Regions from separate parts of the Spirochaeta isovalerica genome, predicted to be linked through region 1. Evidence: riboswitches for the same ligand, from Rfam matches in the RefSeq annotation. Region 1 holds a riboswitch; the other holds the start of a gene.
The links. A riboswitch is a leader RNA that binds a small molecule or an ion and turns the genes downstream of it on or off. The one in region 1 is predicted to bind cobalamin.
Positions count from the first base shown of each region.

Region 2: another riboswitch for cobalamin. It lies ahead of HNR50_RS03570 (cobyric acid synthase); the one in region 1 lies ahead of HNR50_RS17690 (ABC transporter substrate-binding protein).

Region 1 covers NZ_JACHGJ010000008.1:120,430-136,578, reverse strand. The annotation lists gene HNR50_RS17710 (GNAT family N-acetyltransferase) at 1-104, shown strand, start outside; gene HNR50_RS17705 (substrate-binding periplasmic protein) at 247-822, shown strand; gene HNR50_RS17700 (ABC transporter ATP-binding protein) at 1,014-1,823, opposite strand; gene HNR50_RS17695 (FecCD family ABC transporter permease) at 1,825-2,835, opposite strand; gene HNR50_RS17690 (ABC transporter substrate-binding protein) at 2,837-3,718, opposite strand; cobalamin riboswitch at 3,829-4,012, opposite strand; gene HNR50_RS17685 (J domain-containing protein) at 4,108-4,914, opposite strand; gene HNR50_RS17680 (diphosphate--fructose-6-phosphate 1-phosphotransferase) at 4,963-6,621, opposite strand; gene HNR50_RS17675 (galactokinase) at 6,676-7,959, opposite strand; gene HNR50_RS17670 (HD-GYP domain-containing protein) at 8,065-9,441, shown strand; gene manA (mannose-6-phosphate isomerase, class I) at 9,469-10,683, shown strand; gene HNR50_RS17660 (YaiI/YqxD family protein) at 10,680-11,129, shown strand; gene HNR50_RS17655 (4Fe-4S dicluster domain-containing protein) at 11,223-11,456, shown strand; gene HNR50_RS17650 (3-methyl-2-oxobutanoate dehydrogenase subunit VorB) at 11,453-12,502, shown strand; gene HNR50_RS17645 (thiamine pyrophosphate-dependent enzyme) at 12,507-13,259, shown strand; gene HNR50_RS17640 (2-oxoacid:ferredoxin oxidoreductase subunit gamma family protein) at 13,259-13,792, shown strand; gene HNR50_RS17635 (hypothetical protein) at 13,796-13,987, opposite strand; gene HNR50_RS22795 (LuxR C-terminal-related transcriptional regulator) at 13,962-14,861, shown strand; gene HNR50_RS17625 (4Fe-4S binding protein) at 14,952-15,674, shown strand; gene HNR50_RS17620 (MASE3 domain-containing protein) at 15,746-16,149, shown strand, end outside.
Region 2 covers NZ_JACHGJ010000001.1:827,021-843,169, reverse strand. The annotation lists gene HNR50_RS03610 (MarR family winged helix-turn-helix transcriptional regulator) at 1-340, shown strand, start outside; gene hutH (histidine ammonia-lyase) at 360-1,928, shown strand; gene hutU (urocanate hydratase) at 1,906-3,576, shown strand; gene hutI (imidazolonepropionase) at 3,576-4,799, shown strand; gene HNR50_RS03590 (hypothetical protein) at 4,815-6,311, shown strand; gene HNR50_RS03585 (hypothetical protein) at 6,261-7,457, opposite strand; gene HNR50_RS03580 (PilZ domain-containing protein) at 7,562-8,698, shown strand; gene HNR50_RS03575 (RidA family protein) at 8,691-9,068, opposite strand; cobalamin riboswitch at 9,158-9,339, shown strand; gene HNR50_RS03570 (cobyric acid synthase) at 9,361-10,857, shown strand; gene HNR50_RS03565 (cobalamin biosynthesis protein) at 10,854-11,783, shown strand; gene HNR50_RS03560 (pyridoxal phosphate-dependent aminotransferase) at 11,780-12,883, shown strand; gene cobU (bifunctional adenosylcobinamide kinase/adenosylcobinamide-phosphate guanylyltransferase) at 12,874-13,422, shown strand; gene cobT (nicotinate-nucleotide--dimethylbenzimidazole phosphoribosyltransferase) at 13,477-14,541, shown strand; gene cobS (adenosylcobinamide-GDP ribazoletransferase) at 14,538-15,278, shown strand; gene HNR50_RS03540 (histidine phosphatase family protein) at 15,275-15,892, shown strand; gene HNR50_RS03535 (YbjQ family protein) at 15,865-16,149, opposite strand, start outside.

The sequences.
Region 1 (16,149 bases):
ATCCCGAAGGATGGCTGGCTCAATCATTACTGGGTAATCAGCTTCATCCTATATCCGGCCGGACCTATTGTGTGGAAGAGCTAAAGAAACCCGAATACTGGTAGAATTTAACCTCTCCACAACTCCCGGGGTTGCCTGGAATCAATAAAACAACCCCGGAATTGAGCTGATATGATTCCGTTGGAAAAAACTCCCATATTTGATTTATTACACAATCAGGTATAATAATTAGAGAAGGGTAGCTCAATGGTTCGTCTTGTAAGAATAATTCTCTTTTTTCTCAGTATAATACCGATTGGAGCTGAAAATACTACTTTCACACTTGTCTCTGAGATATGGCCCCCTTTCCGTATTTCCCAAAATCCAGGAGACTGCGATGACTGCGGTATCGATATCGATATTATCAATGAACTGGAAAGACGACTCGATATAACAATAGAAGTTGAATTCTGTCCCTGGGCAAGAGCGCTTGAGGAGATTAAATCCGGAAGATCGGATTTAATCATAGGATTTGCCTATTCAGAAGAGAGAGCTGAATATGCATCTTACGTCCCTGTTTCCTATACATCGGTAGAACCGGTTTTTTACACTCATACAGGTTCCGGGGCTTCTGTTGGAGAGTATGGCGATCTTGCCGATAAATCCATCGGGCTTTCCAGAGATTCGGTCTATTTCGAACCTTTTAATTCCGATGAATCCCTGAATAAAGTCTATCTCAAATCTGAAAAGCAGATTCTCGATATGCTGGCTCTCGGCCGTCTGGAACTCGCTGTGGGGACAAATCCCAACATGGCTTACGATATCGCCCGCTTCGGTTACTGAGACAGGCTGGAATTAACCGGTTTCAAACCTGGTTTTTCAACAGATCTTTTTCTCGCATTTTCCAGAAAATCATCAAAAGTCGATTGGCTTGAATCCTTTGAGAAGGTCATGAGTCAGATGATGGAAGACGGGACGGTGGAAGCAATCCTGAATAAATACAGATGAGTCGTGTGTAAGCGGAAGAACCGATTCTAAAGATTGATAATCTTCTGACCAGCCCTGCTTTTTGCGCCTGGCATAACCATTGGCGTTCCGAACAGAGGGTGACTGGTTACAATAACCGGTATGTCGTATACCTCGGAAATGATTTCTTCCTTCAGCACATCAGCAGGAGTTCCGTAAGAAGCTATGCCGCCTTTTCCCACGAGAGCCAGATGATCGGAATAGAGCGCCGCCGTGTTAAGATCGTGTATGCTGATAATAACGGATATCCCTCTGTCATGAGCCAGATTGGCCACCAGATCGAGGATTTCCGTCTGATATTTTATATCCAGGTGGGATGTCGGTTCATCGAGAAGAAGGACTTCCGGTTCCTGTGCCAGTACCCGGGCCAGGGCGGCGCGCTGCTGTTCCCCTCCGGACAATTCGGTTATGCAGCGTTCAGCCAGATCGGAGAGACCGGTTTTTTCAAGGGCATCCTCCACAATATCCCGGTCTTCGCAGGAAAAAGGAAGAAGCCAGCCCCGGTGGGGAGCCCGGCCGAGTGCGACAAACTGTCTTATGGTAAGCGGTAATGCGCTTCCCGAATCCTGAGGCGTGAAAGCCATTGTCGAAGCGGCTTCCCGGGAGGAAATCTTCCAGAGGTCTTTCGATGCCAGAATGACTTTCCCCTTTTTAGGCTTTATCATACGGGCCAGAGTGTTAAGCAGCGTGCTTTTACCCGCTCCGTTCGGTCCGATCAGTCCCAGGATGGAACCGGGGGTAATGTGAAGATTTATGTTTTCCAGAACATTCCGTCCGCTGTAACCGCAATCCAGGTTTTCCGTTTCCAGTCTTTTCATATCAGCCTCTTAGTTCTCCCTTTCTGGTTTTCAGGAGGTAGAGAAAAAACGCTCCCCCCGTTACCGATGTAATAATTCCCGCCGGAAGCTCCATGGGAGCCACGGCCGTACGGGCAATGACATCGGCCGCCATCAGCAGCAGGGCCCCCGTCAGCATGCTGGCGGGGATAAGCTGCCTGTGAGATGATCCGAAAAAGAGCCTCGCCATATGAGGGGCGACCAGGCCCACGAATCCGATTATGCCGCCGGCAGCGACAGAAGCTGCGGTGGTCAGTGATGCCATAAGAACGATGAGAGCTCTGGTCCGCTTGATGGGCAGTCCCAGACTCCTGGCCGTTTTCTCTCCGCTGGCCAGAGCATCGAGAGGTCGGGAGAGGAGCCAGAGCGCCAGACATCCCAAAAGTATAAAAGGAGCCGTTCCTGTCAGATCTGTCCAGCTTCTGCCCGATAACCCTCCCAGAAGCCAGGTATAGGTTTCATGGAGCGTCTTGTCGGACAAGAGCATAATCAGCGAAACGGCAGAACTCAAAATGGTGCTGAGAGCCGTTCCGGCCAGAAGAAGAGAGACGGTGGAAGTGCTTTCCCCCGATTCCGCTATAAGATAGACGAGAAAAACAGCTCCGATCGAACCGATGAAAGCCGCGACCGGCACGGAGTTGAACGGGCCTATCTGTATGGACAAACCGAAGGCAATGGCCATGGTGGCTCCAAGAGCCGCGCCGCCTGAAGCCCCGACGACGAAGGGATCGGCCAGGGGGTTGCGGAACATTCCCTGGAATGCGGCGCCGGCAGCAGCCAGACCGCCGCCGATAAGCGCTGCCAGAATGACCCGGGGCAGCCGGAAGTTCATGACGATTATGTAATCGGTTCCCTCTTTGACCGCACCGGTGAGGACTTTGAAAACCTCTCCCGGTGAGATGGATACGGCTCCGGCTCCCACGCAGAAAATGGCCAGGATCAGAACCAGTAAGAGAAGGACGCTGATTGACAGAACATACCGGCTCGGTTTCATATCAGAACAGTTCCGGGTACAGGGCTTCGGCCATCATTTCGATCGCCTCTATCATTCTCGGGCCGGGGCGAGATACGATATCCCCGTCGAGAAGTATGATTCTGTCGTTGATATAGGCATCAATCGCATCCCATCCTTCTCTTTCCCTTAGAGCTTCGGAGTTGAGTTTATCTCCATGTGTTTCCGATGCGATGATGGCCTGGGGGTTGCGGCTTACCAGTTCTTCCGAGCTGACCTGGGGATAGTCTCCTTCCACATCGGTAAAGATATTGTTACCGCCGGCATAGCTTATCATCTGCCCCGTGAAGGATTCCGGTCCGGCTGTCATGAGCGGCGCGTCCCACACTTCGTAGAAAACCCGGAGTCTGTCGCCATCGAGCTTTGACAGTTTCTGCTGAACGGCCTCTATTCTCTCTTCGATTTCTTCTGAAAGAGCTTTTCCCTGCTCCTCATGGCCGGTTATCATTCCCAGTTCTTCGATTACCGAGCGAACGTCATCGACTGATTTGGGTTCAATGGACAAAACGGGAATTCCCGCTTCCTTAAGGGTATCGGCAATGGGCTGATGGGCTGAAACTCCGGCGATAACCAGATCGGGATTGAGACTGATTATTGTTTCGATACTGATAGTCTTGGGGGAGAATCCGCCGATGATCTCCCGTGTCGCCGCCTCTGCCGGGTAGTTGCAGTAGCTTGTCACTCCCACGACCTGGTCGCCCGCGCCAATGGCGAAAAGGGTTTCGGTTGTGGAAGGTGACAGGGAAATGATTCTCTGAGGATAGGATTGAACCGGAGTTTCCGCTTCTGTCGTTTTTTCCCGGGATCCTCCGGCCCAGAGCGTCGTGGTCATCAGTAAAATAAACCAGATCGATGCTTTCTTCATGTTGTTTCTCCTTGGGCGGCCTTTTATAAAAAACCGCACTGCAGTCAGGAGGGTATGGTGTTTATTAGTTAAAATAGACAGGCCATACCCGGTCTGAACCTCGCAGACATTATGGGTATTGTATTCAGGCAGGTCTCCTGGCTCCGGAGGATCATGACAGCCGCCTTCCCGGATACAAATAGTTCCAGTGGCATGTGGAGCTGTCAAACTCCGTTACAGTGGCGGGACCGCACAGGATTTCAACCTGTTTCCCTTTTCACGGCTTTTCAGCCGACCTGAATGACTTCGTTATACAACAGGTAGACAATATTGGCAAGGGAAAAAGCCCGGCCATAGGAGAGGTTTGTCTCTTCGGTCTTCACAGAACGGAGTCCCTATCGGATCGGGGCTCAGCTTAAGAGGATGGGGCTTTCCCGATCGGAAAATCCCGGTTTATGGGTAAAGTGCGGAACGGTTTCGCTTTTCCCGCTCAAAATCATATGTATGGCTCCCAGATAGTGATAGGACATATTGAGCGATTCGTAAATGCAATCCATTAATGTCAGTTCCGAGCCGGGGAGTTTTTCCTGAAGATCACTCAGCCTGATTCCGTTGATAAATTTATCCAGACGCAAGCGGATCTTGTAGAAATACCCGTTAAAGCTCATATAGGGATTGTGATGGAAGGGATTGAAGCTCTTTGTCAGGGTTTCATAGGACTGGCGGTTGTCAATCAGACGGGCCTGGAAAAAGTAATCCCCGTATCCCGCAGGGGTCAGGACCCAGCGGTCTATGAAAATCAGTATTGTCAGAAGCCATCTTCTTATACTGGCGCCGCTGTACTTCCTGATATCAAGGTCGGCTTTGTTTTTCCCCGGTGTGAAAATATCCTCGATCTCCCAGAAAATGAAATTCAGCCGTGAACAGAGAGTCTCTACAGCCGATTCATCATCTGTGGCACCCGAAGCCGGGCCAGACTGAACCGGCTGGATCCTGCTGTTTTCCAGATAATTGTCGTACTGTTTCCGCTTCTCTTCCCGGGAAAGTATCGAGTAGGCTTCGTGGATAGACCGGAAGATAAGTCCGGACCGCGATGAACCGGAGTTCTTGTCGGGATGGTGGATTTGAGCCAGTTTGCGGAATGCCGCTTTTATCTGTTCCTGTGATGAGGTACGGTCGACATTCAGTATTTCATAGTAATTTTTCAATCGGCTCATAAATAAAACAGGGAGGCTCCTGTGAACCTCCCCGCGATTATCAGATTGTTATGCTTTTTCCGCAAGCAGTGTTTTGGTAGGCTGATCGCAGACTTCCGTCGGTCCGTAGTACTGGATGGCGCCGGGGAATGTGTAAGCTGTTTCCACAGCCCATTTGTCTCTCTGGGAAGCGAAGAGCTTGAAGGGCGCTCCGTCCAGTTCAACCAGAGCCTTTTTTATAACGGGCTTCATGTGTCCGTGTCTCTGCTCCATGTTCATCATCATGGTCAGGGGAACGCCGCCGGCAACCCACTGGTCGGCCGGTTTGTGAAGTTCCGCCACGTTGGAAATGTATCCGGTCAGTCCCTGAGCCAGAAGAATAAAGGCGGAATAACCGAGAGAGTAGCAATAGTCCGCATCGAAGTTGGAGGGGAAGGCGCATCTTCCTTCATATCCGAAGAAGTGGGCCTGAGTGCTGAACTTGCCGTTGTATTTGCCTTCGGCTTTAAGCTCTTTCAGTCTCTTTCCGACCATTTCGATAATCATTTTTTCTGTTTCGATAAGGGAAACCTGAACGTTTCCGTGGGGGTCTCTGTCCATAAGAAGCTGCGCCTGGATTCCCGCAGGAAGGCTAGTGAATACGGGAGCCGCTTCCGCTGACAGTTTTCCCGCCAGCCATGTTTTCTGTGCTTCCCCATCTTCGAGCGCGGCGAACTCATCGGCGTCATGGGCCAGAAGGTCGTTGATTTCGGCGATCAGTTTACCCACTTCGGGGATAAATTCTATCAGTCCTTCGGGAATGAGGGCCACGCCGAAGTTGTCTCCCCTGGCGGCTCTCTTCACGATAACCTGGGTTACGTCTTCCACGACCTGGGCCAGCGTCATCTGTTTTTTCTCGACTTCTTCAGAGATGATGCAGATGTTGGGCTGAGTCTGGAGCGCGCATTCGAGACCGATGTGCGAGGCGCTTCTACCCATCAGTTTGATGAAGTGCCAGTATTTCTTCGCCGAGTTGGCGTCTTTTTCAATATTACCGATAAGCTCGGAGTATGTTTTTGTCGCGGTGTCGAAACCGAAGGAGGTTTCGATATATTCGTTCTTCAGATCGCCGTCGATGGTCTTGGGAGCTCCGACGACAGTGATGCCCGCATTTGTCTTCTTAAAGTATTCGGCGAGAACCGCGCCGTTCGTGTTGGAATCGTCACCGCCGATGATGATTACCGAATTGATGCCGTTGGCTTCGCAGACTTTTCTGGATTTCTCGAAATGCTCTTCCGTTTCCAGTTTGGTCCGTCCCGAACCGATCATATCGAATCCGCCGGTGTTGCGGTATTCATTCATAAACTTGTCATCGATCTCTACAAGATCGCCGTTGATGATTCCATCAGGCCCGCGGAGAAATCCGAAGAGTTTATTGCTGCTGTTGGCTTTTTTCAGAGCATCGTAAATTCCCGCAATAACGTTGTGGCCGCCGGGGGCCTGTCCGCCTGAAAGGATGACTCCCGCGTTAATGGTTTTGGACGCGAAATCATTGGACCCTTCGGTAAATCTGGCAATAGGGGCGCCGTAGGTATTTTCAAAAAGGGCTTTGACTTCAGCCTGGTCCGCGATGGATTCCGTGGGGGCACCCATGGAACAGGTTATTTTTGTTATGTCGCCTCTCAGTGCTGTGGGAAGTTTGGGCTGGTAGCTGTACCTGGCCTTCTGCAATGCAGAAATATTACTCATTTCATTCTCCTGTCATTAATTACAATATTCAAATTCATATCAATTTTTAAGTGTTTAAGTCAATAGAACCGGACCGGCTGAGGCTTCCCGGATTTTCAGCATCCTGACCGAATCCTCTCCGAAAATCGAACCCATGAAAAGCTGGAAATCTTCAGCTCTGTCCCGGGGGACATAAGCCTGAATGGTACCGGCGAATCCTCCGCCGTGAACGCGGCAGACGCCATGTCCGTCGAGAAATCCTTCACAAATAGCCAGGCCGACGGGAATCCCCTGTTTTTTCACATCTTTTGCGGAATAACAGTTCTGCAGGTATTTGAAAGAGGAGTTGCCCGAACGGCTGACCAGTTTCAGGTAAGTTTCGAAGTCATTGTGGAGAAGGCAATCTATCATTTCCTTTACTCTTCTGTTTTCTCTGAAGAAATGAATGGCCCTGAGAAAAGTCCTGTCTCCGAACTTTTCCCTTATGGCGGGCATTTCCGCCAGAAGATCCACTTCGGTGGTTTCCCGGCATATATTCTTTCCCAGGACCGATGCCGCTTCTTTCATTTCAGCCGGAATGGAGTTGAAATCTTCATCCAGGCGGCTGTAACTGCCTCCCGTATGAATGATGAAAAGCTCATATTCGAAATCATCAAAGTACAGGTCTATGGGCGTTATCTGCGGCGTTTCCCCTTCCCGGAAATCCATTGCGATTATCCCGCCGGTACCGCAGGCGAGGGGGTCCATCAATCCGCAGTGCTTGCCGAAGTAATGGTTCTCCGCTTCTTTTCCGAAAAGGGCCAGTTCGGTAATGGACACAGCGTTATCGTTGTAGAGACTGTTGAAAATCGTTCCGAGCAGGATCTCGATACTGGCCGATGAGCTCAGACCCGAACCCGGAAGGACGTCCGAAACGATGGAGGCTTTGAATCCTCCGATCCTATAGCCCTTCCTGGCCAGGGATGCGGCAACTCCGCGAATGAGGGCTTCTGTCTTTCCCGACTCGTCTTCTCTCTTTTCCAGGTCTGTCAGATCAACTTTAAAAAGGGGGAAATTTTCCGAATTCACTGTAACGACGGTGTCATCGGTTTTGGTTACCACAGCAACGGAATCCACATTTACAGCTGCGGCCAGAACAATCCCGCCATTGTGGTCCGTCTGGTTTCCTCCCAGCTCAGTCCGCCCGGGGCTGCTCAGAATCATGGCTTTTTCCACATTGAAAAAGGCTTTATGCCAATTGAGCAGATTTATATAGCGCTGCCTCTGTGTTCCCACATTGGCCGTGCCGTATAGTTCGGAAAGTCTGTCATCGTAAAAAAAATCTCCCAGCCTTTGAACCGCATCATCTATTTTTTCCAAGTTTCACCTCTTTTCAATCCTTATAATAGCGGATAAGCTAATTTAATTCCAACAACAGTCGATTATAAAATCAGTTCATCAAAATACAGGATATACGCTTTACCTATGAATAATAGCACTGTCTCCATGGAGAAAGTACGGAAACTCGACGAGCGGGTTTTTCAGGAACTTCTCCGTGTGAATTGTTCTCTTCTCTGTGTGAATAAAGCCCGGGGGAAGAGAAGAACCATACCGCTGAGAGCTCTCTATGAAAACGACAGGGAATTCTGGCTCCGCGAAAGTTCCGAATGGAGCTATTTCGTCGATTCTTCCTTGATAGATCACATTAACGATGGTCTTAAAGCAGTCGATCTGGAACTGGAAAAACGGTTGACCCGCCATGAGGAATCCATCGAGAAGGAATTGTCCGGAGAGTACTCTCTGCTCCGGGAAATCCCTCCGGGAGAGCGGATAAACGCCTTGCGGGAAACCCTCGAAAAAATCAACAGGCTCATAGAATCGCGTCATTTCTCCGATCAGGAAAAGCGCGATGTTCTGGTTGAAGCGTCCTATTATTCCTGGCTGGTCAACAAAGTCACGCTTGAAGAAGTTTCAGGGCTCAGCGACCGTGACGCCAGATTGGCTTCTGAAGAAGTCGCCCGCATGACGGAGAAAATTGTCGATGCCTTAAGTGATGTTCTTTCGGAAGAGGATGAACGCTATACCTATATGCACTCCCTTATGGATAAATCGAACGGATCAACTGTCCGCCATATGGTGAGGACTTTTGTCATGGCGCACCGGTTTATCCTCTTTTTTAACAGACAGATGAACGAAAAGGGATTGGCTTCCCGTCTCAGGGCCGATTTCGGACTCTACCGCAAGTGGTATGCTTCCCTGCTACCCGGGATTCCGGAACAGGATCTGACGCTCGAACATATATTCAAGGGCGGCATCAGGCCTGTCAGCGAAAAAGAACTGAAAGTGTATTCAGCGGGATTCCTTCTCCACGATATCGGCAAACAGCGCTATATCAACTACTTTGAAGGAGCGGAAGGATATGACAGCCGCAAAGTCGAAGCTCATGCCAAAACAGGTTTCCGCATGTTGCTGCAGAAGAGCGTTTACTCACGCAAAATCGCTGCAATCGCGGGATTTCATCACGAGTATTACGGTCATGAGAGCGGATACGGATATTACAGGGAACTGAAAGCGCTCATGCAGCTAGATAACTGCAATCATCGCCACAATTCCTGTATATCCTATGATCTTGATGATTTGAACCGTTTTGAATCGCTGGCTTATCTTCCGGTGAAATTTCTTGAAATCGTCGATGTCTATGATGCCGTAACCGATCCTGTCCGGACATATAAGCGCCATATGAGAACGGGAGAGGCTCTGAAGTTTATCAGAACCGAGTTTGTGGATAACAACAAAAAGCTCGACATTATTCTCTTTGACCTTTTCGTCCGCTTTATGGCTTCCGAAAGACCAGTTGTCTGAAAGAGCTCTTTCAATTAAACTTTAAATATGAAAGAAATCAAACTCTTCAAAATGAAGAATGTCATCCAGGAATACGCCTGGGGTTCTCCCGACGCCATTCCCGGACTCCTGGGGATAGATAATCCCGAAAAAAAGCCTAAAGCCGAATTATGGATGGGAGCTCATGGCAAAGCGCCTTCCCGGATTGAGCAGGGAAATAAAGAGATCCCTCTCGATCAATACATAAGGGAGAATAAAGTAGCCGTTCTCGGCGGAAAACTTGCTGAAAAATACGGAAACCTGCCTTTTTTATTCAAAGTCCTTGCCGCCGGCAGTCCGCTTTCCATACAGGTTCATCCAAATAAGAAACAGGCCGAAAAGGGATTCGCCAGGGAAAACAGCCTGGGTATAGCCATCGATGCCTTCAATAGAAATTACAAGGATGACAATCATAAACCGGAAATTATCTGCGCCCTGACGGAGTTCTGGGCCATGAGAGGATTCAGGCCTTTTCAGGATATTGCGGATCGCTTCGAAGCTCTGGATATTCCTTCCTTCCGCAGAGAGACAGCGGCATTCAGATCGAACCTCACCTCCGAAGGACTGGAAACTTTTTTCAACGCCCTCATGTCGCTGGAGGGTGAAAAAAAGGACAGATTCATTCGAGAGCTGACCGGAGCCGCTGCGGGAATACAGGGCGATGAGTACCAATGGGTTCTCCGCCTTTATGAAAAATACAGTGACGATGCCGCCATTGCCGCCCCATTATATCTGAATCTCCTGAAGCTGGAGCCCGGACAGGCCCTTTATCTATCGGCCGGAGAACTGCACGCCTATCTGGACGGTCTGGGAATGGAACTCATGGCCAGTTCCGACAACGTTCTGCGCGGAGGGCTGACGCCGAAATACATCGACCGCGAGGAACTGGGAAACATTGTCAATTTCAACGGCTCCGAGCCGGAAATCCTTCAGGCCCGGGCCACTGATCCCCTTACAGAAATTTACAGGACACCTTCAAAGGAGTTCGAACTTGCGAGACTTTCTCTCCGAAGAGGAGGGGCCTCCTATGATACGGCTTCCATAGGGTCAGTGCAGATTTTATTTCTGACAGAAGGCTCAGCCGATTTTACTTCAGCCGATGGAGAAATCCTGCATGCGGAGAAAGGGGAGTCTCTGTTCATTCCCGCGGGAGCTCCATCGTGGATGGTAGAAGGAGATGCCCTCATCTTCAGAGCTTCCGTTCCGGAGGATGGCGCTTTATGAGGGTCTGGGTCGATGCCGACTCCTGTCCCCGCCCTGTCAGAGAGATTGTGGAACGGGCGGCGAAAAGGGAATCCATTCCGCTGATATATACAGCCAACAGACCAATCCCCATGGAGGAGAACGAACTTTTCTCCATGGTTGTCACCGAATCGAAGGACCAGAGCGCCGATCTCTACATCGTCGACAATGTGAGAGGGGACGATCTAGTCATAACCCGCGACATTCCGCTGGCCGACCAGCTCGTAGAAAAGGATATAGCTGTTCTCAATGACCGCGGCGTGCTCTATACGAGAGAAAATATCAAGGAACGTCTTTCCGTCAGAAACTTTATGTATGAGCTCCGGGAATACGGCGGAGGCGTGGAGAGACACAGTGCTTTCGGACCGAAAGAGAAGCAGGCTTTCGCCAACGCATTCGATAGACAACTAAGAATAATGTTGAAATAATTATCGCAAAATACTCTTTTCGAAAAAAAAGCTACCGGTTGCTCCGATTTATGTGGTACAATGATCACATAGAAAAACATAAGGGAGATAAAAATGGCTAGAGGTAGACCAGAGATTGATATCGAGAGATGTAAGGGCTGCGGTTTATGTACAGCTGCCTGTCCGCAGAAAATTCTCGAAATGTCCATCGAAACCAACAATCAGGGGAATAGCTATTCCTATTGTATCGACCTGTCAAAATGCACAGGGTGCTCCATGTGCGCCGTCCAGTGCCCCGATTCAGCTATACAGATATATAAAATCAAAGAGGAGGCGGCCAAAGCATGAGTAAATCAGTTCTAATGAAAGGGAACGAAGTTCTGGCGGAAGCGGCCATCCGGGCCGGATGCACCCATTACTTCGGATATCCCATAACTCCGCAGAATGAAATTCCGGCTTATATGTCCAAGGAAATGCCCCGGAGAGGCGGTTGTTTTCTTCAGGCGGAGAGCGAAGTCGCCGCTATTAATATGGTTTTCGGTGCTTCCGGAGCCGGAGCCCGGGTTATGACCTCATCATCATCGCCGGGTATGTCTTTGAAACAGGAGGGAATCTCCTATCTGGCCGGCGCGGAACTGCCCTGCGTTGTGGTCAATATGATGAGAGGCGGTCCCGGTCTCGGCGGTATCGCCGGTTCCCAGGCCGATTATTTCCAGGCGACGAGAGGAGGCGGTAACGGGGATTACAGAACCATCGTACTGGCTCCCGGTAACGTTCAGGAAATCGCGGACCTCACAGTTCAGGCCTTCGATCTGGCAGATAAGTACAGAATGGTTGTCATGATTCTGGGAGACGGTTATCTGGGTCAGATGTCCGAACCGGTCATCCTTCCCGAACCGGATATTAAACCGGTTCCCAAGCCCTGGGCTGTTTCAGGCGCCAAAGGGAGAGAGCCCAACAAGGTTATGTCTCTCCGCCTGACGCCGGAAGATTATCTGGAAAAACACAATATCCATCTTCAGGAACTCTATAAAAAAGTGGAAGGCGAAGCGACTCAGTCCGAGTCTTTTATGACCGATGACGCCGATTACCTGATCGTCTCCTATGGAACGTCCTCCCGTATTGCGCGGAAAGCTGTAAAAATGCTGCGCAGGGAAGGTGTAAAAGTCGGACTGTTCCGGCCGATTACACTCTGGCCTTTCCCCATGAAGGAACTGCATGAACTTTCGAAAAAAGTGAAAAAAGTCCTTACGGTGGAAATGAGCGCCGGACAGATGCTGGAAGATGTCAATATCGCTGTAAACGGTGTCACCGAAGTGGATTTCCTCGGTAAACTGGGCGGAGCTCTGCCCGAAGCGAATGAAATTGTTAAAATAGTAAAGAGCTACGGGTGATAAAATGACGGAAGAATTAATATATACCAGACCAGAATCGTTAAAAGAAAAGAAAACCCACTACTGTCCGGGATGCGGACACGGGATTATTCACAAGCTTCTCGCAGAGGTTATGGATGAGCTCGGTATCCGGGAAGAGGCCATTGTCGTCGCTCCGGTAGGATGTTCGGTGCTTATTTATGACTATATCAATGCCGATGGCATCGAAGCGGCTCACGGTAGAGCGCCCGCTGTCGCTACGGGAGTCAAACGGGTACATCCCGATAAAATCGTCATTTCCTATCAGGGAGACGGCGACCTGCTGGCGATCGGTACGGGCGAAACCATCCACGCGGCCAACAGAGGGGAAAACATATCAGTCATTTTCGTCAACAATGCCATTTACGGTATGACCGGCGGCCAGATGGCTCCGACTACCATGTCTGAGCAGATAACGAAAACCACTCCTTACGGCCGCGACGTTGAGGATGTGGGGTACCCCATCAGGGCCTGTGAGATGATGAACACTCTTGTCGCTCCGGTCTACATCGAGAGGACTTCTATTCACGACGTCAAGAATATAAGAAAGACAAAAAAGGCGATCAAAAAAGCACTGCAGAATCAGATGGAAGGAAAAGGGTATTCCTTTGTGGAAATCCTCTCTACCTGTCCTACCAACTGGGGCGTAGCTCCGGTTAAAGCCGCCCAATGGGTGGAAAGCGCTATGGTTCCCTATTATCCCCTCGGAGTATTCCGCGAAGAAAAGGAGAAAATCTGATGCATGAAGAAATAATCATTTCGGGATTCGGCGGTCAGGGCGTTCTCCTCGCGGGCAAGCTGCTCTGCATAGCGGCAATGAGAGAGGGAAAACACGTGTCCCATATTCCCTCCTACGGGGCGGAAATGCGCGGGGGAACAGCTCATTGCAAGGTGATAATATCCGATGAGGAGATATCCTCTCCCGTCATTGAGCATCCCACTATCGTTATCGCTCTCAACACTCCGTCCATGCACAAGTTCGAGCCGAAAATGGCGGAAGGCGGAATGATGCTTTACAACAGCTCTCTTATCCAGGACAAGCCCTCGCGGTCTGACATCAAAGTGGAGAGCGTCAATGCCAATGATATATCCGAAGCGGCCGGTTCGCTGAGAGCTGCCAATATGGCGGCATTGGGCTATCTTCTTAAAGTCAAACCGGAAATCGCTTCCATGGACGCTTTGAAAGAGGCGCTCGATGAAGCTATCTCGGCGAGAAACAAGAAGCACAACCCGATCAATATCAAGATTATGGAAGCCGGCTACCAGAGCTGATCTTCAGCCCCCGAAATCGGGGGCTTTTTTTTCACCATATGCAGAAGCCTGCGGTGACTCAGGTATTTCAAGCGTCCAATCGACAGCCGATAAGGGCTCCGGTCTCTTTTCCCCGGCATATTTGAGATTGATAGATGCCCGGTTCGTGCGTATGATGATGGATATGAATGTGAGTTCTTTTGTGCTGGCGACCATTTCCATTTTATCCGGGGCTTTTTCGCTCGGTGCCGTTTCGATAGTCTATATGCAGTTCAGGACGCGGATCGTCAGGTTTATGCTGCTTTTTATCCTGTCTCTTTTTCTTATTTCTACAGGGTTCTGGTCCAGCGCGCTGATCCGGATCCCCGGTTTGTCCCGGGAGTCAGTTGAGCCTTTTCTTCTCCTTTTGCAGTCAGCGGGAAGCACCATCAATATTATCGTGCTCCCCTATTTCATGGCGGCGCTGATTAATCTCTCTCTCCCGCCATCGGCCTGGAAACTTGTCTGGCTCTGGAACAGTCTGTTTATTGCCGGTATTGTCATCTCCTATCTTCTGCCCGGCTTTACCCGTTTTCTTCCCCTTATGGGTGCCATGCTGGTTATAACGATTGTGTTCTGGCTGATCGTCGCCGGATTGAGGAGAAGAACGATCCGGGATAGGCTCCTGAAAAAATCGATTCTGTTTTTTATTATCGCCTCGGCAGCTTTTGTGCCGCTGCTCGTATTGGATATGATGATAACTTCAATCCCCATACAATCCCTCTCTTTTCTCGATAATTTCAGTCTGCCCGTCTATCTTATGACTATCAATGCGGGCAGTTTTCTTTTTGCCGGTTCTTTTCTCAACAGAGACCCTCTGGCGGATGAATCGGGAGTCACCGACCGCTTCCGGCAGACTTATAATATTTCAGAAAGAGAAACGGAACTGGTTAACAAACTTCTGGAAGGATTAAGTAACAGGGAGATTGCCGATCAGTTATGCATTTCTGTCAAAACAGTGGAAAACCACCTCTACAACATTTACCGGAAAACGGATGTTTCAGCACGCGGGCAGCTTATCCATATGCTGCACAGCTGGGAAAAGGGGTAGGGGAAAACACCCAGAGGGCGATTTGAGTGGTTTCCTCTATTTTATCTTTGTCTGTTACGGCTGAAGATAGGAGAAACGGAGGTTATCAAAATGTACCGGAAGATACGTAATGCGGTTTCTTTATTGTCCCTTATTCTCTTTCCCCTGACTTTTTATTATTTCTCGCCGGTTCTGCCTATGCAGGGGGCATCGGAAGGCCTTATTGCCGGCAGCCTGATCTTATTTCTCTTTCTTTTCCTTTCTTCTCTTGTAACGGGCCGGCTTTTCTGTTCATGGATTTGTCCGGCCGGGGTTATTCAGGATATAGCGGGGCAAAGCAGAACAAAAGCTGTTAAAGTCAGGTCTATTTCCTGGATTAAATACCTGGTTTGGATTCCATGGCTCTTGCTTGTCCTTTTTCTTTTCCGCAGAGCCGGAGGGATACAGGGGGCGGATTTTTTCTATCAGACGGAATACGGAGTATCTCTTACCCGTTTTGCCGATGCAGTTATTTATGGAATCGTCATTCTCGTTTTTTATCTGATGTCCATGATTTTCGGAAGGAGGGCTGCCTGCCATACAATCTGCTGGATGGCTCCCTTCATGGTGCTGGGAAAGAAAACAGGGGAAATTTTCAGAATTCCTTCATTGAAAATTAAGACAGATCCGGAAAAGTGTGTTTCCTGCGGCCGTTGTTCTTCAGTCTGTCCTATGAGTCTACCCGTCGAATCATATGGAAAAAAAGGAAAATTGAACGATGCCAACTGCATTCTCTGCGGCCGCTGCATCGAAGTGTGCAAAAGAAATGTTTTTACATTCCAAATCATGAAATAGTTTGCAAAGACCGGACGGTTCGACATAATTTATAAAGTACAAAAATAAATTATATATTCTGCAAGGACTGTATGTATCATTATAGAGACATTATAATGAAGCTGATCCGGTCTCATTACATCTTATTGGTGCTTTTCCTTCTGATAGCGCTTTTTGTTTCTTCGCAAATAAACTATCTTCTCTTTCACAGTCTCGTGGAACTTTTTTCGATTATTGTCGCCGGCAGCGTTTTTTTTCTTGTCTGGAATGCCAGGAGTTATATCCATTCGCCTTTTGTCATAATTATCGGAACCGCTTCATTATTTATCGGTTTTTTTGATTTGCTGCACACACTTTCCTATACGGGAATGAATATCATTGTTGAACAGTTAAATGGAAATCTGGCAACGCAGCTTTGGATTGTCAGCCGGTATATGGAGAGCCTTGCTTTTCTGGCCGCATTCATTTTTGCAGGAAAGATGACGAAAGCTCATAA
Region 2 (16,149 bases), on a different contig from region 1:
CCATAAAAAAGGCTCTCTCTCTGTAACTGAAATTGCCGATGAACTCAATGTTTCCCAGCCCGGGGCGAGTCAGATTGTCTCTCTTTTGAATCGCAAAGGGCTTGTCGCAATGGAAGCTGACAGTTTTGACAGGCGGAGAAAAATTGTTAGTTTCACAAGTGAAGGCGAGGAGCTGCTCTCAGAACTCATTCCCGTGTGGAAAACTCTGGAATCGAGTATGTTTGAACTGTTTCACGATGGAAGCGAAGGATTTGATGTCGTCAGAAGCTTTAATCAGCTGGAACAGAAATTAAACAAATTCAGTTTCGGCGATTCTGTATTGGATAAATTAAAAATGTAATAGCAAGGAGAGTTCTTGAATGAAAGAATTCCATTATGGTGAGGATCTCCTCAGTCCAGGTCTGGCTCTCGAGCTGGCCGGAGGAAAGATCCGCGGTGTCATCTCTGAGAAAGCTGAAGCCCGGATCAGAAAATGCAGTGATGACGTTCAGACAATCGTAAATAGCCGGAAAATCGTCTACGGGGTGAATACGGGATTCGGACCCCTTTGCACGACGATCATTTCAGAAGAAGATACAAAGACTCTTCAATATAATATTTTAAAAAGCCATAGCGTGGGTATGGGCGATGATGTCGATGAGGAAATATCTGCTCTTATGCTGGTCCTGAAAATGCACGCTCTGTCAAAAGGGTATTCGGGAATCCAGATGGAAACTCTGGAACGGATAAACTGGCATATAGAGAACAGGGCTTTCCCGGTTGTTCCCTCTCAGGGATCTGTCGGAGCTTCGGGGGATCTCGCGCCTCTGGCTCATCTTTTTCTGCCTCTTATCGGTTTGGGAAAAGTCCATTATAAAGGTGAGATCATTACCGGAGCCGAGTTGTTCGAGAGAGAAAATCTCAGTCCTGTCCTTCTGGGGCCGAAAGAAGGCCTGGCGCTTATCAACGGAACCCAGTTTATTGCCGCTCATGCGGTCAAAGCGCTTCAGAGGATGAAAAATATCCTCGACTGCGCCGATATTATCGGGGCCATGTCTCTTGAAGCTCTTTTAGGTTCGGCCAAGCCATTCCAGAAGGAGCTCCATCAGATCCGTCCCTATGAGGGAACCATTTATGTGGCTGACCGTCTTGAACATATGCTTCGCGGCTCGGAGATACTTAAATCCCACGAACATTGCGAAAGGGTTCAGGACCCTTATTCTATCCGTTGCATGCCGCAGGTGCACGGCGCTTCGCGAAATGCCTGGAAGCATCTGAAAGAACAGCTGACGACGGAACTGAACTCCGTTACCGATAATCCCATCATCCTCAATCCGGAAGAGACCATCAGCGGTGGAAATTTCCACGGCCAGCCTATGGCGCTTCCTCTTGATTACTCGACGCTGGCATCAAGCGAGCTGGGTAATATCTCCGACAGAAGAACTTATCTGCTACTGGAAGGGACAACCGAGGGTCTGCCCAAACTGCTAATGGAGCATACGGGCATAAACTCGGGTTTTATGATACCCCAGTATACATCCGCAGCTCTGGTTACGGAAAACAAAAGTCTCTGTTTTCCGCCCAGCGCCGACAGCGTTCCGACTTCTCTCGGACAGGAAGACCATGTGAGCATGGGGTCTATCAGCGGACGGAGAGTCAACGAAGTTATCACCAATGTTGAAAAGATACTGGCTGTCGAGCTTGTTTGCGCCGCTCAGGCTTTCGATTACAGGAGACCTCTGAAATCAGCTCCTGTGCTGGAAAGCTGTCATCATGCCGTCAGGGAAGTGATAGACCATGCGGAAGTCGACAGAGTATTTGCCCACGATCTGGAGGCTGCTAGAAAAATTATTGCCAGCGGAAAGCTTGTGGAAACGGCTGAAAAAGCATCGGAAGATTTCGAGATAGATATCCATGGAGGAAATAATGAATTATTCGGACTTTATTGAAAAATATGCCAAACATCCTGAGTATAAAGCTCCCAGAGGACCGGAACTTCACGCAAAAAGCTGGCAGACTGAAGCTGTCCTGCGTATGTTTCTCAACAACCTGGACAGGGAAGTTGCGGAAAAGCCGGAAGATCTGGTCGTATACGGCGGAACCGGACAGGCGGCCAGAACTCCGGAAGATGCGAAGAAAATCATTAAACATCTCCTGGAACTGGAAGAGGATGAAAGCCTTCTCGTACAATCGGGAAAAGCCGTCGGCATTGTCAGAACCCACGATGAAGCGCCCCGGGTGCTTATTGCGAACAGTAACCTTGTTCCTCACTGGGCTAACTGGGACCATTTCAATCAGCTGAAAGATGCGGGATTGATGATGTACGGCCAGATGACCGCTGGGAGCTGGATTTACATAGGAACGCAGGGAATCCTTCAGGGGACTTATGAAACTTTCGCCTCCTGCGGCGCCAAGTATTTCGGGGGAGACCTGAAAGGAAGGCTGCTTGTCACAGGGGGAGCCGGTGGAATGGGCGGCGCCCAGCCCCTCGCCGCGACAATGGCGGGAGCGGTTTGTATCTGCGCTGATGTCGATCCCGAAAGAATAAAGAAAAGACTTGATACGCGCTATGTCGATAAAATGACTGACTCTTATGAAGAAGCCGTGAAATGGGCTCTTGAAGCGAAAGAGAAGGGTGAAGCCCTTTCTATCGGGCTTGTCAGCGATGTCGGAGACATGCTGGAAAGGCTTATCGCCGATAATATCACTCCCGATGTTCTGACAGACCAGACTTCGGCGCACGATCCGGTAAACGGATATATTCCCAACGGATTGTCTCTGGCCGAGGCAGATGCTCTGCGGTCATCGGATCCCTCCGAATACCGCATACGGTCGATTAAAAGTATGGCTCGTCACGTGGGCTATATGCTTGAACTGCAGAAGCGGGGAGCCAGAACATTTGATTACGGGAATAATCTGAGAGAGTTTGCGAGAGAGGGGGGAGAGGCTGATGCTTTTGATTTCCCGGGATTTGTGCCCGCTTACATCAGACCTCTGTTCTGTGAGGGTAAAGGCCCCTTCCGCTGGGTGGCTTTGTCGGGCGATCCTGCCGATATCAAAGCGACCGATGATGCGCTGAGAGAAGCTTTCCCCGAAAACAAACATCTCATCAACTGGCTCGATCAGGCGGAGGAGAAAGTGGCCTGGCAGGGGCTTCCAAGCCGAATCTGCTGGCTTGGTCTGGGAGAGCGGGAGAAAGCCGGTCTAATTTTCAATGAACTTGTAAGAAGCGGAAAAGTGAAAGGGCCGATTGTTATCGGAAGAGATCATCTGGATTGCGGATCCGTTGCGTCTCCCCATAGGGAAACGGAAGGTATGAAAGACGGGTCGGATGCTGTTTCTGACTGGCCTCTGCTCAATCTAATGTCCAATACCAGCGGAGGTGCCACCTGGGTTTCCTTCCATCACGGAGGCGGTGTGGGTATAGGATACTCCCAGCACGCGGGTATGGTTATTGTAGCAGACGGTACGGAAAGGGCAGATCGATGCTTGAAACGGGTGCTTTATAACGATCCGGCAATGGGTATTTTCCGCCATGCCGATGCGGGGTACGATCTGGCTCTGCAAACAGCGGAATCGCAGGGCGTTAAAAGGTGATGACGCTTATCGGACCTTTTTCTCAGCTTCTGACATTGGACGGGATTCCACTGAAAGGGGCTGTGTCCGATTCTCAGCTGCAAATAATTCGCGACGGAGCGCTGGTGGTTGAAGGTGACCGGATTTCGGCAGTCGGAGCCTACGATGAGCTTAAAAGAGACTACCCTTCGGCGGCGGTTCAAACTATCGAAGGCGATGCGGTCTGCCTTCCCGGCCTGATTGATGTACACACACATATCTGCTGGGGCGGATCGAGAGCCGGGGATTATGCTTCGAGAATAGCCGGAAAAACCTATCTTGAAATTGCCGAAGAGGGTGGCGGAATCAATGTCTCTGTCCGAGGCACAAGGAAAGCTTCTTCCGGAGAACTGTTTGAGGGATTGCGGAAACGGGCTCTCAGGCATCTGAGAGAAGGCGTTACGACTTGCGAGGTCAAAAGCGGTTACGGTCTTGACCGGGAAAGTGAACTGAAAGTTCTCCGGGTAATTGGCAGGGCTGATGGGGAACTTCCGATAGATTTGATACCCACAGCTTTATCGGCCCACATCAGGCCTTTTGATTTTGATGGAACCGATAGAGAGTATATCGATTATGTCCTTCATGAGATTCTGCCCGATGTGAAAAAAGAGAATCTCGCCGATAGGGCCGATATCTTTATCGACCGGGGGGCTTTTTCAAAAGATGATGGCGCCTATTTTCTGAGGCAGGCTTCCGATATGGGGTTTAAGCTGACCGTACATGCCGACCAGTTTTCTTCCGGCACCAGTTCAATTGCTGTTTCCGCCCATGCTCTCAGCGCAGATCATCTCGAGAGCATAAGCGAAGAGGATATTGATCTCCTCGCGGCTTCAACAACAGTCGCTGTCGCTCTGCCAGGCTGTTCAATCGGTTTGGGAATGAATTATGCGCCGGCCCGCAAACTTCTCGATAAAGGGGCTTCGCTGGCAATCTCGACTGACTGGAATCCCGGTTCTGCGCCTATGGGCGATCTGCTGATGCAGGCATCGCTAATCAGCGCAGCGGAAAAGCTGTCAAGCGCGGAGACTTTTGCCGCAATCACCTGCCGCGCCGCAGCCGCTCTGGATCTTGGAGACAGAGGCATCCTCAAAGAAGGTCTGCTTGCTGATTTTATTATGTTCCCGACAGATGATTACAGAGAAATCCTATACAATCAGGGGAAAATCAAGCCTTCTGCCATCTGGAAAAAAGGGGTAAAGGTGTGACATACTGCTGACAGTATGGAGCCCGTAATTATCTTTAAACTTGTACTCCCCTTTCTCTTTGCTCTCATAATTATTCCGCTTGTTATCCGCTTCTTTATAGGAAAGCTTATAATCCGCAGAATCAGGCTGAAACACCTTCAAAAGCTTCGTCAGGATTTTCCCGAAAAGGGGGAAGAGAGGGAAGCTTTCGCTGTTTTTGAAGAATTTCTGAAAAAAAAGATTCAAACACCATTTGTCAGTTCCAATCATATACGGGACGATTTCAGGACCATTCTTCTTATTGCGCAGACAGCTTACAGCAGGGAAAAAAACGATAAGCTGAAATTTTCCTTCTCTTTATCGGATCTCATAAAATGCTCTTTTCTTCTTATGAATGATCTGGAGGAATTGTGGAAAGGGAACAGACGAGTCGAAAGATTATCCAGAACCCGAATATCCTGGTTTCTACGGGTTAACAGAATAGGGGAATACTACGGGCTCATATACAGAAAAATCCCTTTTCTCAGGGTCTTCAGAAAGGGGCGCGTTACGGGAAAGATCATCAGGCTGCTTTTTATTCCCCTCATAGGTCTCCCTTCCATTTTTATCAGTATGGGCGCTTCACTTTTTTCCCTCTTTTTTACAGAATTAATCTGGCGCCATTATTATTCCCTCATACTCACGAAAAGCTTCTATTACATTATGGTTCTCTACGGCGGAAGGAATGCGATTCTCGAAAAGAAACTCGAGTCATTCTCCCGTGATAGAATCCGCACAGAGGCAGCGGAAATCGAAAAACTAATTGATCCGGAAAACAGCATATACCGTTCAGCCCTATTTGAAGAGGCTTATCTGATTTATCAGCAATATCTCGAAAAATACGGAATCAGTCCTGAAAAAGATCTTGATTTTAACGGTGTTGAATACCGGTTCAATAAAAAAAGAAACTTCATGAAACGGCTTCTGCAGATACCGGTCCGTACCGCCGGTCAGTACAATCCGGCCGCCCCGAAAGGTGTATCCGACAGGCAGCAGCTTTATCATATGTTTCTAGCCATCGCCGGACCCTACAGCAGAAGCAAAAACTTCTATCACCGATTGAGACTTGTCGATCTGTTTGATTCTTTTTACATGATATCTCTCCTGGCTTACAGCAGGATTCTTTTCGGCACTTTTCTACTCGACAATATTTCCCTCGATTTTCTCATAACGGCAAAGAATATTGGAGATGAACTGGCGGGAGAATGGTTTTCAACGCGTTTTCCCCGTTTCAGAGAGAGTTACCGTACATACAAATTGTACAGAAAAAGCCGGATTCTCTATAAAGCTCTGCGCCGGGGAAATGCCGCGGGACTGATTTTATCAGTCAGCGGTCCACTGGCTATGGAAAGCGTCAGAACGGTTATCAGAGATTATATATATAAACGGACCGGTAGAATGACTCTTTATTGTTTTGAGTCCAATCATTTAAATAAAAAGAGATTATTCGAGATTAATATCATCAAAAAGGATAAGGACCTCTCCCAGTCTTGATTTCGTTTCATCGTCAGGTGGTACGAGCTGGCTGAAGGAGTTGCGCGTGATTGTACGGTCGACTTCAGCGTCGATTATCCGGAGAGTCGGATCGCCAAGAATTATCATCCCGAGGAACCATTCGTCATCGCTCCTGCCGAAATAATTATACCATGATTTATAGGCATTTCCCCAGCTGCTGCCGGCTGTGAGCGTCCGATGGAATTCCAGAGGATAGTAATTGCCCCCGACTTTCGTAGATCCCGTAACGGCCAGGCCTGTATCGGTTCCGTTAAGATAAGCCATAGCCAGATTGGCCTGGGTAAATCGGGCACCTTTGCAATTGAACATATTAATAAAACGCCCTTTTGTATTGTACTGCTCAATCTCACTGTAACGGAAAGTGCTGTAGGATGAGCCGTCGCTGATATAAAGGGACGTGGGTGTCGCATGTATCCACTGGTAGACATAATCAGCCCCCTCATAGGCGACGTTATAAAGATAATCGTCCTTGAGTGTTTCCGCAGCCTTCTCTCTGATTCGTACCGACTCGTACATACGATCCAGGCCGAAAGAGGAACCGCGGTAAGTGTCGAACCAGTCTTCATCTTTGAAAATGAAAGCGCCGCCCAGATAGGAGTAATTACCTGTGCGGTAATTGTGCAGTTTGGAGAAATAGGAAATGAGTTCCCGGTTATCGCCTGTTATCCTTGAGACATAGTGGGTTATTTCCAGAGGGCTGTGATCGTCATATTTACCATCATCATCGCTGTCAGTCCAGACCGCATCGAGATCCATATAGTAAAGATCCACGGGAAACTCTTCCAGTTTTCCGAAAGCGTTCTGTTCATACCACACCGCCGGCAGATCCCCGACAAAAAAAGAACCGCTGATCGAATCTCCCCGGTCTGATATCATAGCGCGCAATGAAGCGGGATCGCCGCTGGAGGGAAATGTCCGAATTTCAACAGAACCGCCTTCGGCACTGATATCCCGGGCATACTGGTTAAGCGAATCTTCAAGTTCGGCGAATCGGGATTGTTCTATGACAAGCAGTATTTCCGACGGGCTTGTATCCGCCGGAAGAGGATCGAGCATCATGACTGAACAACCGGACAACGGCAGAAGCATGATAAAGATTAAAAAGGAATAAAATCTGTATCCCATATTTAAATTGTAAAACCTGCTTATCGATTTTCAAGTCATTCCCATATCATATTTGATAATTGGATTTCATTATGTTAAAATCAAACTGAAAAGGGGTTGTCATTATGAGAAAGCCACTCAGTATTGTTCTTATTTCAGTTCTGTTTCTCATTTCACCTGTTGCGATTCTCGTTTTTAATGCCGCATTAAGCATGGTTCCTCTGGTCGGTTACGGCAGTATTCTCAGCCGACTCCCTTTATATGACATCATAATCCTGGTTCTGTATCCGGTTTGTGCCCTGTCCATCTGGATGGTGAAAAAGTGGGGCTGGTGGGTTCTCATTTCTTCAGCCCTCATAATGATTCTATATAATATAGCGGCTCTTTTTTTTAATCCCTTCGCTTCGGCCCTCCTTGTTCTGGCCATGAACGGGGCCCTGTTTTTCGTAGCGCTTCTTTTTTTCCGCCGTCATCTTATCGCGCCTTATTTTCATCCCCGTCTGCGATGGTGGGAGCAGGATCAGCGCTATGAGATCGATATATATTTGAAATTTCTGGGAATGGACCGTAATGTTATCATTTCCGATATTTCCCGGGGAGGCTGTTATCTCTTTGCCGATTTTCTGATTGATGTCGGGGTCGAAGTTCCCGTACTTATCGTCTGCGGCAGTTTTCATATATCTCTCCATGCCAGAGTTATGCGCATAGCCAGGGAAACCGAGAAATACTACGGATACGGGCTGATGTTCTTAAAAGTTGATGATGTACAGAAGGAGGGGCTCGACCATCTTATTGAGAGGCTCAGGGAAGCCGCATCTTTCGATAACGATGGAGGGGAAGGAGATGAAAGACGATCGAGCCGGCGTTTTATCATGTCCTTTGATCTGGCCCTGGAATGGGGGGGACATTCTCAGCCCGTGAAGCTTTCCGATATCTCGAAAAGCGGTTGCGCAGTCGGAACCAATATGGTTCTTGATACGGGCACCAGGTGCCGTCTGCATTTTATCGTGAATCAGGTTTCTCATTCCGTAGGCTGTCATGTCGTGTGGAAAAGAAAAAACGGTGATATGTATTTATACGGGCTTCAGTTTTCAAGCCTTTCGAGAGAAGACAGAGCATCAATGAAGAAACTGATAAAATCGGTACGGAAACTCGGAGGAAAGAAACGGGAACTCCATATAGACGATTACTATCGAATGTGTGAGGAAGAAGCCGAGGATACTCCCTACCGATTAATCAGCAAGCTCAAGAAAATTACCTGACAGCTATGGTTTCGATTTCAACCAATGCATCAAGAGGAAGGGCTCCTACCTGAAACGCCGCTCTGGCCGGGGGATTTTCTTTATAATAACGACCGTATACCTCATTCATCGCTTTGAAATCACCGATGTCCTTGAGAAGCACTGTGGACTTAACCACATTAGCAAGACTTAAGCCCGAAGCTTCCAGAATCGCCTGAATGTTTTTTAGAACACGGTCGGTCTGTTCGGCAATACCTCCATCGACCATTTTCCCTGTTGTCGGGTCGAGCGGAATCTGGCCGGATATATAAATGGTTCCATTTGCTTCAACAGCCTGCGAATAGGGGCCGATTGCAGCGGGCGCCTCATCTGTGGATATAATTTTCTTCATAGTCACGTACCGTCCTTCATGTCTGATCTTTACCTGACAGTATAATACAGGAGGCTTCGGTAAAAAACTCTTTTCGACCTTCTTTTTCTATGCTATTGTAAGCCAGCAGTGATCAGAATGATGATCTTAAAAGGGAATCCGGTTTAATTCCGGAGCGGTCCCGCCACTGTAAACGGGTGTGTGCCGGAGAAGATGCCACTGGATTCAGTTCCGGGAAGGCCTTCGGCAAAGTCCCGCAAGCCAGGAGACCTGCTGCTTAAATCTGTCTTTGTTGCTCTTCGTGGAGGGAGTAGTGAAAAATCGAAAAGCTAAAACCCTGATGATTCAGGGCACAGGCTCCGATGTGGGAAAAAGCCTGATCGTCGCTGCCCTGTGCCGCATTTACAACAACAGAGGGCTTTCCGTCGCCCCGTTCAAAGCCCAGAATATGGCACTTAATTCATTTGTCACACCCGACGGGCTGGAAATCGGCCGGGCGCAGGCTCTTCAGGCCGCTGCCTCCAGGCTGGAGACCTCTGTTGAAATGAATCCTGTTCTGATCAAGCCACACGGCTTTATGAAATCGCAGATCGTAGTCATGGGGAAACCCTGGAAGGATCTGGAAGCCTCCGATTATTATAAAACGAAAGAAAGGCTATGGAACCACGTCCGGGAATCTCTTGACAGCCTGACATCCCGATACGATCTCGTCATTTGCGAAGGGGCCGGCAGTCCTGCCGAAATTAATCTTAAAGATTCGGAAATCGTCAATATGGCCGTGGCGCAGTATTTGAATGCCCCGGTTCTGCTTGCCGCCGATATTGACCGCGGCGGGGTCTTCGCTTCCCTCTATGGCACGGTTGAACTATTGGATGCCGATGAGAAGGCTTTAATAAAGGGATTTCTTATTAACAAATTCCGGGGAGATGTTTCTCTTCTTGAACCGGGATTAAAAATGCTTGAGGATTTGACCGGCGGAAGAAAAACTGTCGGCGTCATTCCCTGGATGGCTGATCCCGGTCTCGCACAGGAAGATTCGGTTTTTGTGGAAAAGAACCGGCGATTCGGCGGAGGTCCGGTGGATATCGTTGTCATACAGCTTCCCCGCATGTCAAATTACGATGATTTTGATGCCCTTCTTCTGGAAAAGGGGGTCGGCATTCGCCTTGTGGACCATCCGGGAGAAATCGGTTTTCCTTCGGCCATTATTATTCCCGGCAGTAAAACAACGGCCGCTGATTTGAAATGGATGAGGGAGACGGGGATGGAGCGTAAAATTATCGATCTGGCAGAGACCGGTACTCCGGTGACCGGTATCTGCGGAGGATTTCAGATGCTCGGTCTGTCCATTTCGGATCCCTTCGGACTCGAAGGGGATCCGGGGGATACGGAAGGAATGAAACTGCTTCCCGTCAAAACTCATTTTAACAGGGAAAAAAAGACTGTCAGAGTACAGGGGCATCCCGCTACGGATAGAGGTTTTCTCCAAAATTTCAATGAACCGGTAACAGGGTATGAAATTCATATGGGAGAATCGGTTTTGAAAGAAGGTGCTTTTCCGCTATTTATCAAGAACACCGGAGAAGAGGACGGCGCGGTTTCCCTGGACGGTAGAATCTGGGGAACATACTTTCACGGTGTTTTCAATGAACCGGGATTCCGGAGGCGTTGGCTCGAGTCTATCGGATGGACTGTTTCAGGGATTCCCCGGTCGTTGAATGAGGTTCAGGAAGAACATCTGGACAGGCTGGCAGGTATCATTGAAGAGAATTGCCAGATGGATCTTATCGACAGGATTATCGGTTTATGACAGCATCTCATACAGCGCAGCTCATTGTCTTTTCGGCTTTTGTTCTCGATCTTGTTTTCGGAGAATATCCCGACAGGTTCCACCCCGTCCTCTACATGGGACATTATATAAAATTTCTCTGGAGCAGAAGGCCGGGCAGGGAGAAAAGGACGCTTCTTTTATGGGGAGTTTTTCTTGTTTTGAGCGGCGGCTTCATTTTCTGGTGTGGCCCTTACTTTTTACATACCTTTATTAAAGGGATGGCGGGTGTATTGGTTTCCATCCTGCTGCTGAAGCCTGTTTTTGCCCTCAAAGCCCTTGTTAAAGCCGCCGGACAGATAAAAAAGGCTCTGGAAGAGGGGGATCTCGAAGACGCCCGCCGCCTGACCTCCTATCATCTCGTCAGCCGCGATACCGAAAATTTATCGGAAGAGGAGGTCTGCGGTGCTGTCATCGAATCGGTTTCGGAAAATCTGACAGACAGTTTTGTTTCTCCTCTTTTTTATTTCGCATTTGCCGGCATTCCCGGAGCCTGGGCATACAGATTTGTCAATACTTGCGATTCCCTGATCGGATACCGAACTGCGGAGTATGAGTCCGGTGGAAAGTTCGCTGCCCGGTTCGATGATATACTCAACTGGATCCCGGCCCGTCTGGCAGGGCTTCTGATTGTAGCGGCAGCGGCCGTAAACGGAGAGAAGGGAAAAAACGCCTGGAAGACAATGAGACAATCCCACGGTGAGACAAGCAGCCCCAACGCCGGATGGACCATGTCGGCTATGGCGGGTTCTCTGGGAATTTCTCTTGAAAAAAGAGAGGAATACACACTTGTCGGCGGTGAAGAGAAAGCTGATTTTCAATTCATTGGCAGAGCGACTAGAATTATAGTGACAGCTGCCGGAATGTATATGATATTTCTTCTGGCTTTACTGGAGGTCCTGGTATGAAAAAAACTAAAAACGGAACTCATGGCGGTCTTGATTACGCAAAACTGCGGGAAAAGGGGATCAGCCCCGATGAGATAACCGACTTCAGTGTCAGTATTAATCCCTTCCCGGTTCATAAAAAAGTCCTCTCAGCTGTCAAAAGCTGCAATCTGACCCGTTATCCCGATTCCGTGGCAAGAGAACTGCGTGAGAGTATTGCCGACTATGAAGGGTGCACACCTGATGAGATTCTGGCCGTTAATGGAACATCGCAGGGGATCCACCTTATCGGTCAGGCTTTCCTCGATGAAAAATCAAATGTCCTGATTTCGGGACCTGCCTACAGTCAGTACAGGAAGATTTCAGAGCTCAGGAAGAGCTCTGTCGAAGAGATTACAAGTCTGGCCGATGATGATTTCCGTCCTCCGGTTGAACGCATCATAACAAAAATCAAAGAGAACCGCCCCGGAATTTTCTGGATCTGCAATCCCAATAATCCCACCGGAACTTATGTCGTTAATGAGGATCTGAAGAAAATCGAATCAGCTGCCGTCGAATCCGGTACGATCGTGATAATCGATGAGGCTTATGTGGCGTTCACAAGGGACAGTATCCGTTTCAGAGACACATCGACCAATATCCTCAGACTCAATTCCATGACCAAGGATTATGGCATCCCCGGTCTGAGGCTCGGCTACATTCACGGCGATCCGAAACTGATCGGAGAAATCGCCCGTTATCAGCCGGAATGGAGTATCAGCGCACCGGCCCAGAGAGCTGGAATCGCCTGTCTCAAAGAAAGGGACTATTACAAGTCCACCTGGAAAAAAGTTAGAAATGAAACAGATCGCTTCAGAAATGAACTGGTTGAAATGGGACTCAAAGTTTACCATACGGAATCGAATTTCTTTATGGCAAAACTCGGATCTCGTGAATACGTTCCCGAAGGAATGGAAGGGTACGCCGCTCTGCTTCAGAAAAAGCTGGAGCCGCAGCTGATGCAGATCAGAGACTGTACGTCTTTCGGACTTCCCGATCACATCCGCATCGGAGTTCACAACGCTCGTAATAACAACAGGCTTCTTGAAGCCATGAGAGAGGCTCGGAGCATATGGGAATAGTATTGGTTCTTGGCGGAACGAAAACAGGAAAAACATCATTTGCGGAAAACAGAGCAGCGGTGTATTCAGAGACGCACAATGTCCCTGTGTATTATATCGCTACGGCCAGACCCTTCGACAGTGAAATGGTCGAAAGAATTGCCAGACACAGAGCCCATAGACCGGCACACTGGGAGACTATCGAGGAACCGGTAAAGGTGAGTGCAGCCCTTGAGCCGCTGGCCGGAGGGAGCAATGTCGTTCTTCTGGATTGTCTCACTCTTCTCATGACAAACCTGATTTTTGACAGAGGAGAGAACTGTTCTGCAAGCGAAGCTCAGGACGTGGTATTTCAGGAGCTTCAGAGAATTATCGATATCTTCAGTCAATGTGAAAATGAACTGATAATTATTTCCAACCAGGTGGAAAACGGACTGGTCTCTGAGCATCAGTGGGCCAGGATGTTTCAGGATATTGCCGGAATGGCTCATCAGAAACTGGCCTCGGCTGCAGATAAAGTCTTTATGATGAATGCGGGTTTGCCGCTCCAATTGAAATAGGTACTTCCGGTTGAAGACGGAATGAGAAAAGCAACCAAAATTAAAGGAGATCCTGTGGATTTACTCAAAAAAACGCTGGCTGACATTAAACCTCTCGACGAAAAGGCTATGGATAAAGCCAGAGAGCGTCAGTATAAACTGACAAAACCTCCCGGAAGTCTGGGCAGACTGGAAGATCTGTCTATAATCATTGCCGGTATACAGCGGCAGGCTTTGCCGGAAATTAAAAACAAAGCAATATTCACATTCGCCGGAGATCATCACGTCGTATTTGAGGAAGACATTGCCAGCGCTCCGATGGAAATAACAGCCCAGCAGGTTCTCAATTTTGTATCGGGTGGCGGTGCGGTCAATGCCCTTGCCAACCACAGCGGGGCACGGCTGGTTCTGATAGATATGGGGGTTGCCACACCTTACGACCGTCCAGATTCAGTAAAGGATAAGCGGGTCGGCAAGGGCGCTTCCAATATCAGCAGGGGACCGGCCATGACAAGACTTGAGGCCGTCAAAGCTCTGGAGGGCGGTATAGAATCTGTTCTCGAAGAGATTGGTATAGGACTGGATATTATTGGAGTCGGAGAGATGGGAATCGGAAATACCACGCCGGCTTCCGCTATATACGCGCTATATACAGGGGCGGATCCGGAGGAAGTGACAGGTCCCGGGGCAGGAATCGATGATGAGACGATCAAACGCAAGATCGAGGTTATCAGAAAAGCTCTGGATGTCAACAAGCCCGATAAAACAGATCCCATCGATGTTCTGGCGAAAATCGGCGGGTTTGAAATAGGGGGGATGGCGGGAGCAATGTTAGCCGCCGCATCGAAAGGAATCCCTGTCGTCGTAGACGGTTTTATTTCTACTGCCGCGGCACTTCTGGCGGATCAGCTGAGCCCGGAGATCTCCCCCTATCTCATCCTCTCTCACCATTCCGCAGAAAGAGGGTATGGCCATGCTGCCGGATTCATGAAGCAGAAACCGCTGCTCGATCTGGGATTGCGTCTGGGTGAGGGCACAGGAGCCGCACTGGGTATATCTCTCTGTGAAGCGGCTGTTCGGGCTTTAAAAGAGATCCGGACTTTTGATCAGGCCGGTGTAACCGATGTAACGGAGTTATGAAAAAGATTATCTATGCGCTGAGATTCATGACGGTCATACCCATTCCCTGGAAAGAGGGTGAAGATATGGCGGAGGTGGCCAGATCCATCTCCTTTTTCCCTCTGGTCGGGTTAATAATCGGTCTGACAAATTTCGGTATATTTTTCCTGGCCGGGCTTCTGTTTTCCCCACTCCTCAGCGCTGTTCTGGTCACGGTCTGGTGGATTTTTATCACTGGGGGACTTCATCTCGACGGTCTGGCCGACACGGCTGACGGAGTCTGGGGAGGAACGACAAAGGAGCGGCGTCTGGAAATCATGAAAGACAGCCGCATAGGAGCTTTCGGCGTCCTGACGCTCATTTCCTTTATTCTCCTCAAAACAGCAACTCTCAATGAACTGTTCGGGTTTTACGATGACAATAAATACCGGGCTTTGATTATTGCTCCCGTCGTGGGGCGATGGGTTTCGGTTTTTTCAATTTTTTATTTTGATTCGGCAAGAGAAGACGGTCTGGGGGTTTTTTTCAAAAAGCATATATATCTGAAAGAACTGATTGTAGCACTCATCCTGACTCTTCTCATCGTGCTCCCCATAGGCGGGATTGCCGGTGCGGCGGCTCTGGCTTCCGCAACAGTTCTCACCCTGGTTTTTTCCGCATTTCTGACGGGAAAACTGGGTGGTCTGACCGGCGATACCTACGGGGCCATGACCGAAGGGACAGAGCTGCTGACTCTGCTGGTCATGCTGCCCCTATGATATCTTTGTATCTTATACGCCATGGGGAGTGCGAAGGCAGGGGTACCTATATCGGACGGGGCAGCGATGTACCGTTGGATGAAAAAGGTGTACAGCAAATAGCTGAAATGGCTGAATCCTTCGGTTCTGAATCTTTTAAATCCGGGATTATCCTGACTTCTCCTATGAAAAGAGCTCTTCAGTCCTCTCATATTCTCAGTGAGGTCCTGAACTGTCCATACAGAATCGTTCCGGGTCTGGAAGAGAGTGACTTCGGTAACTGGGAAGGAAAAAGTTACGATCAGATAGCTTCGACAGAAGAGAACGAAATACTGCGGAACTGGATTTCAGATCCTTTTGAAAATTCACCGCCGGGGGGTGAGAGTCTCAGCGAACTTGAGTCGAGAGTTCTGAGAGCTGTGAATTTCATCAATCCCCTTATAGCTGATAAAAACAAAAATGAGATAATGATAGTCTCCCACAGGGGACCCCTCGTGCTCCTCCTGCTCAATTATCTGGGAATTGAACCGGATAAGTTCTGGAATTTCAGGATGGACCGGGGATCGGTTTCCCGATTGGAACTCTATCCCCGGTTCGCCGAACTGGTTTATTTGAATTTGACGGCCGTACCGTAAACGATAACCTCAGCGGCGCCCTGCATAACGGCACTCGAGGAGTACCGGGCGTTGACGACCGCATCAGCTCCCATGGCTTCCGCTTCCTCGACCATTCTTTTGGTGGCAATGGCTCTGGCCTCATTCAGCATATCGCTGTAGGATTTTATTTCTCCGCCTACGATTGTTTTGAAGCTGCTCATCAGATCCCGGCCGATATTTTTGGACTGTACTATGGATCCTTTCACAAGCCCCAGGGTTTCCAGTTCTTTGCCGGT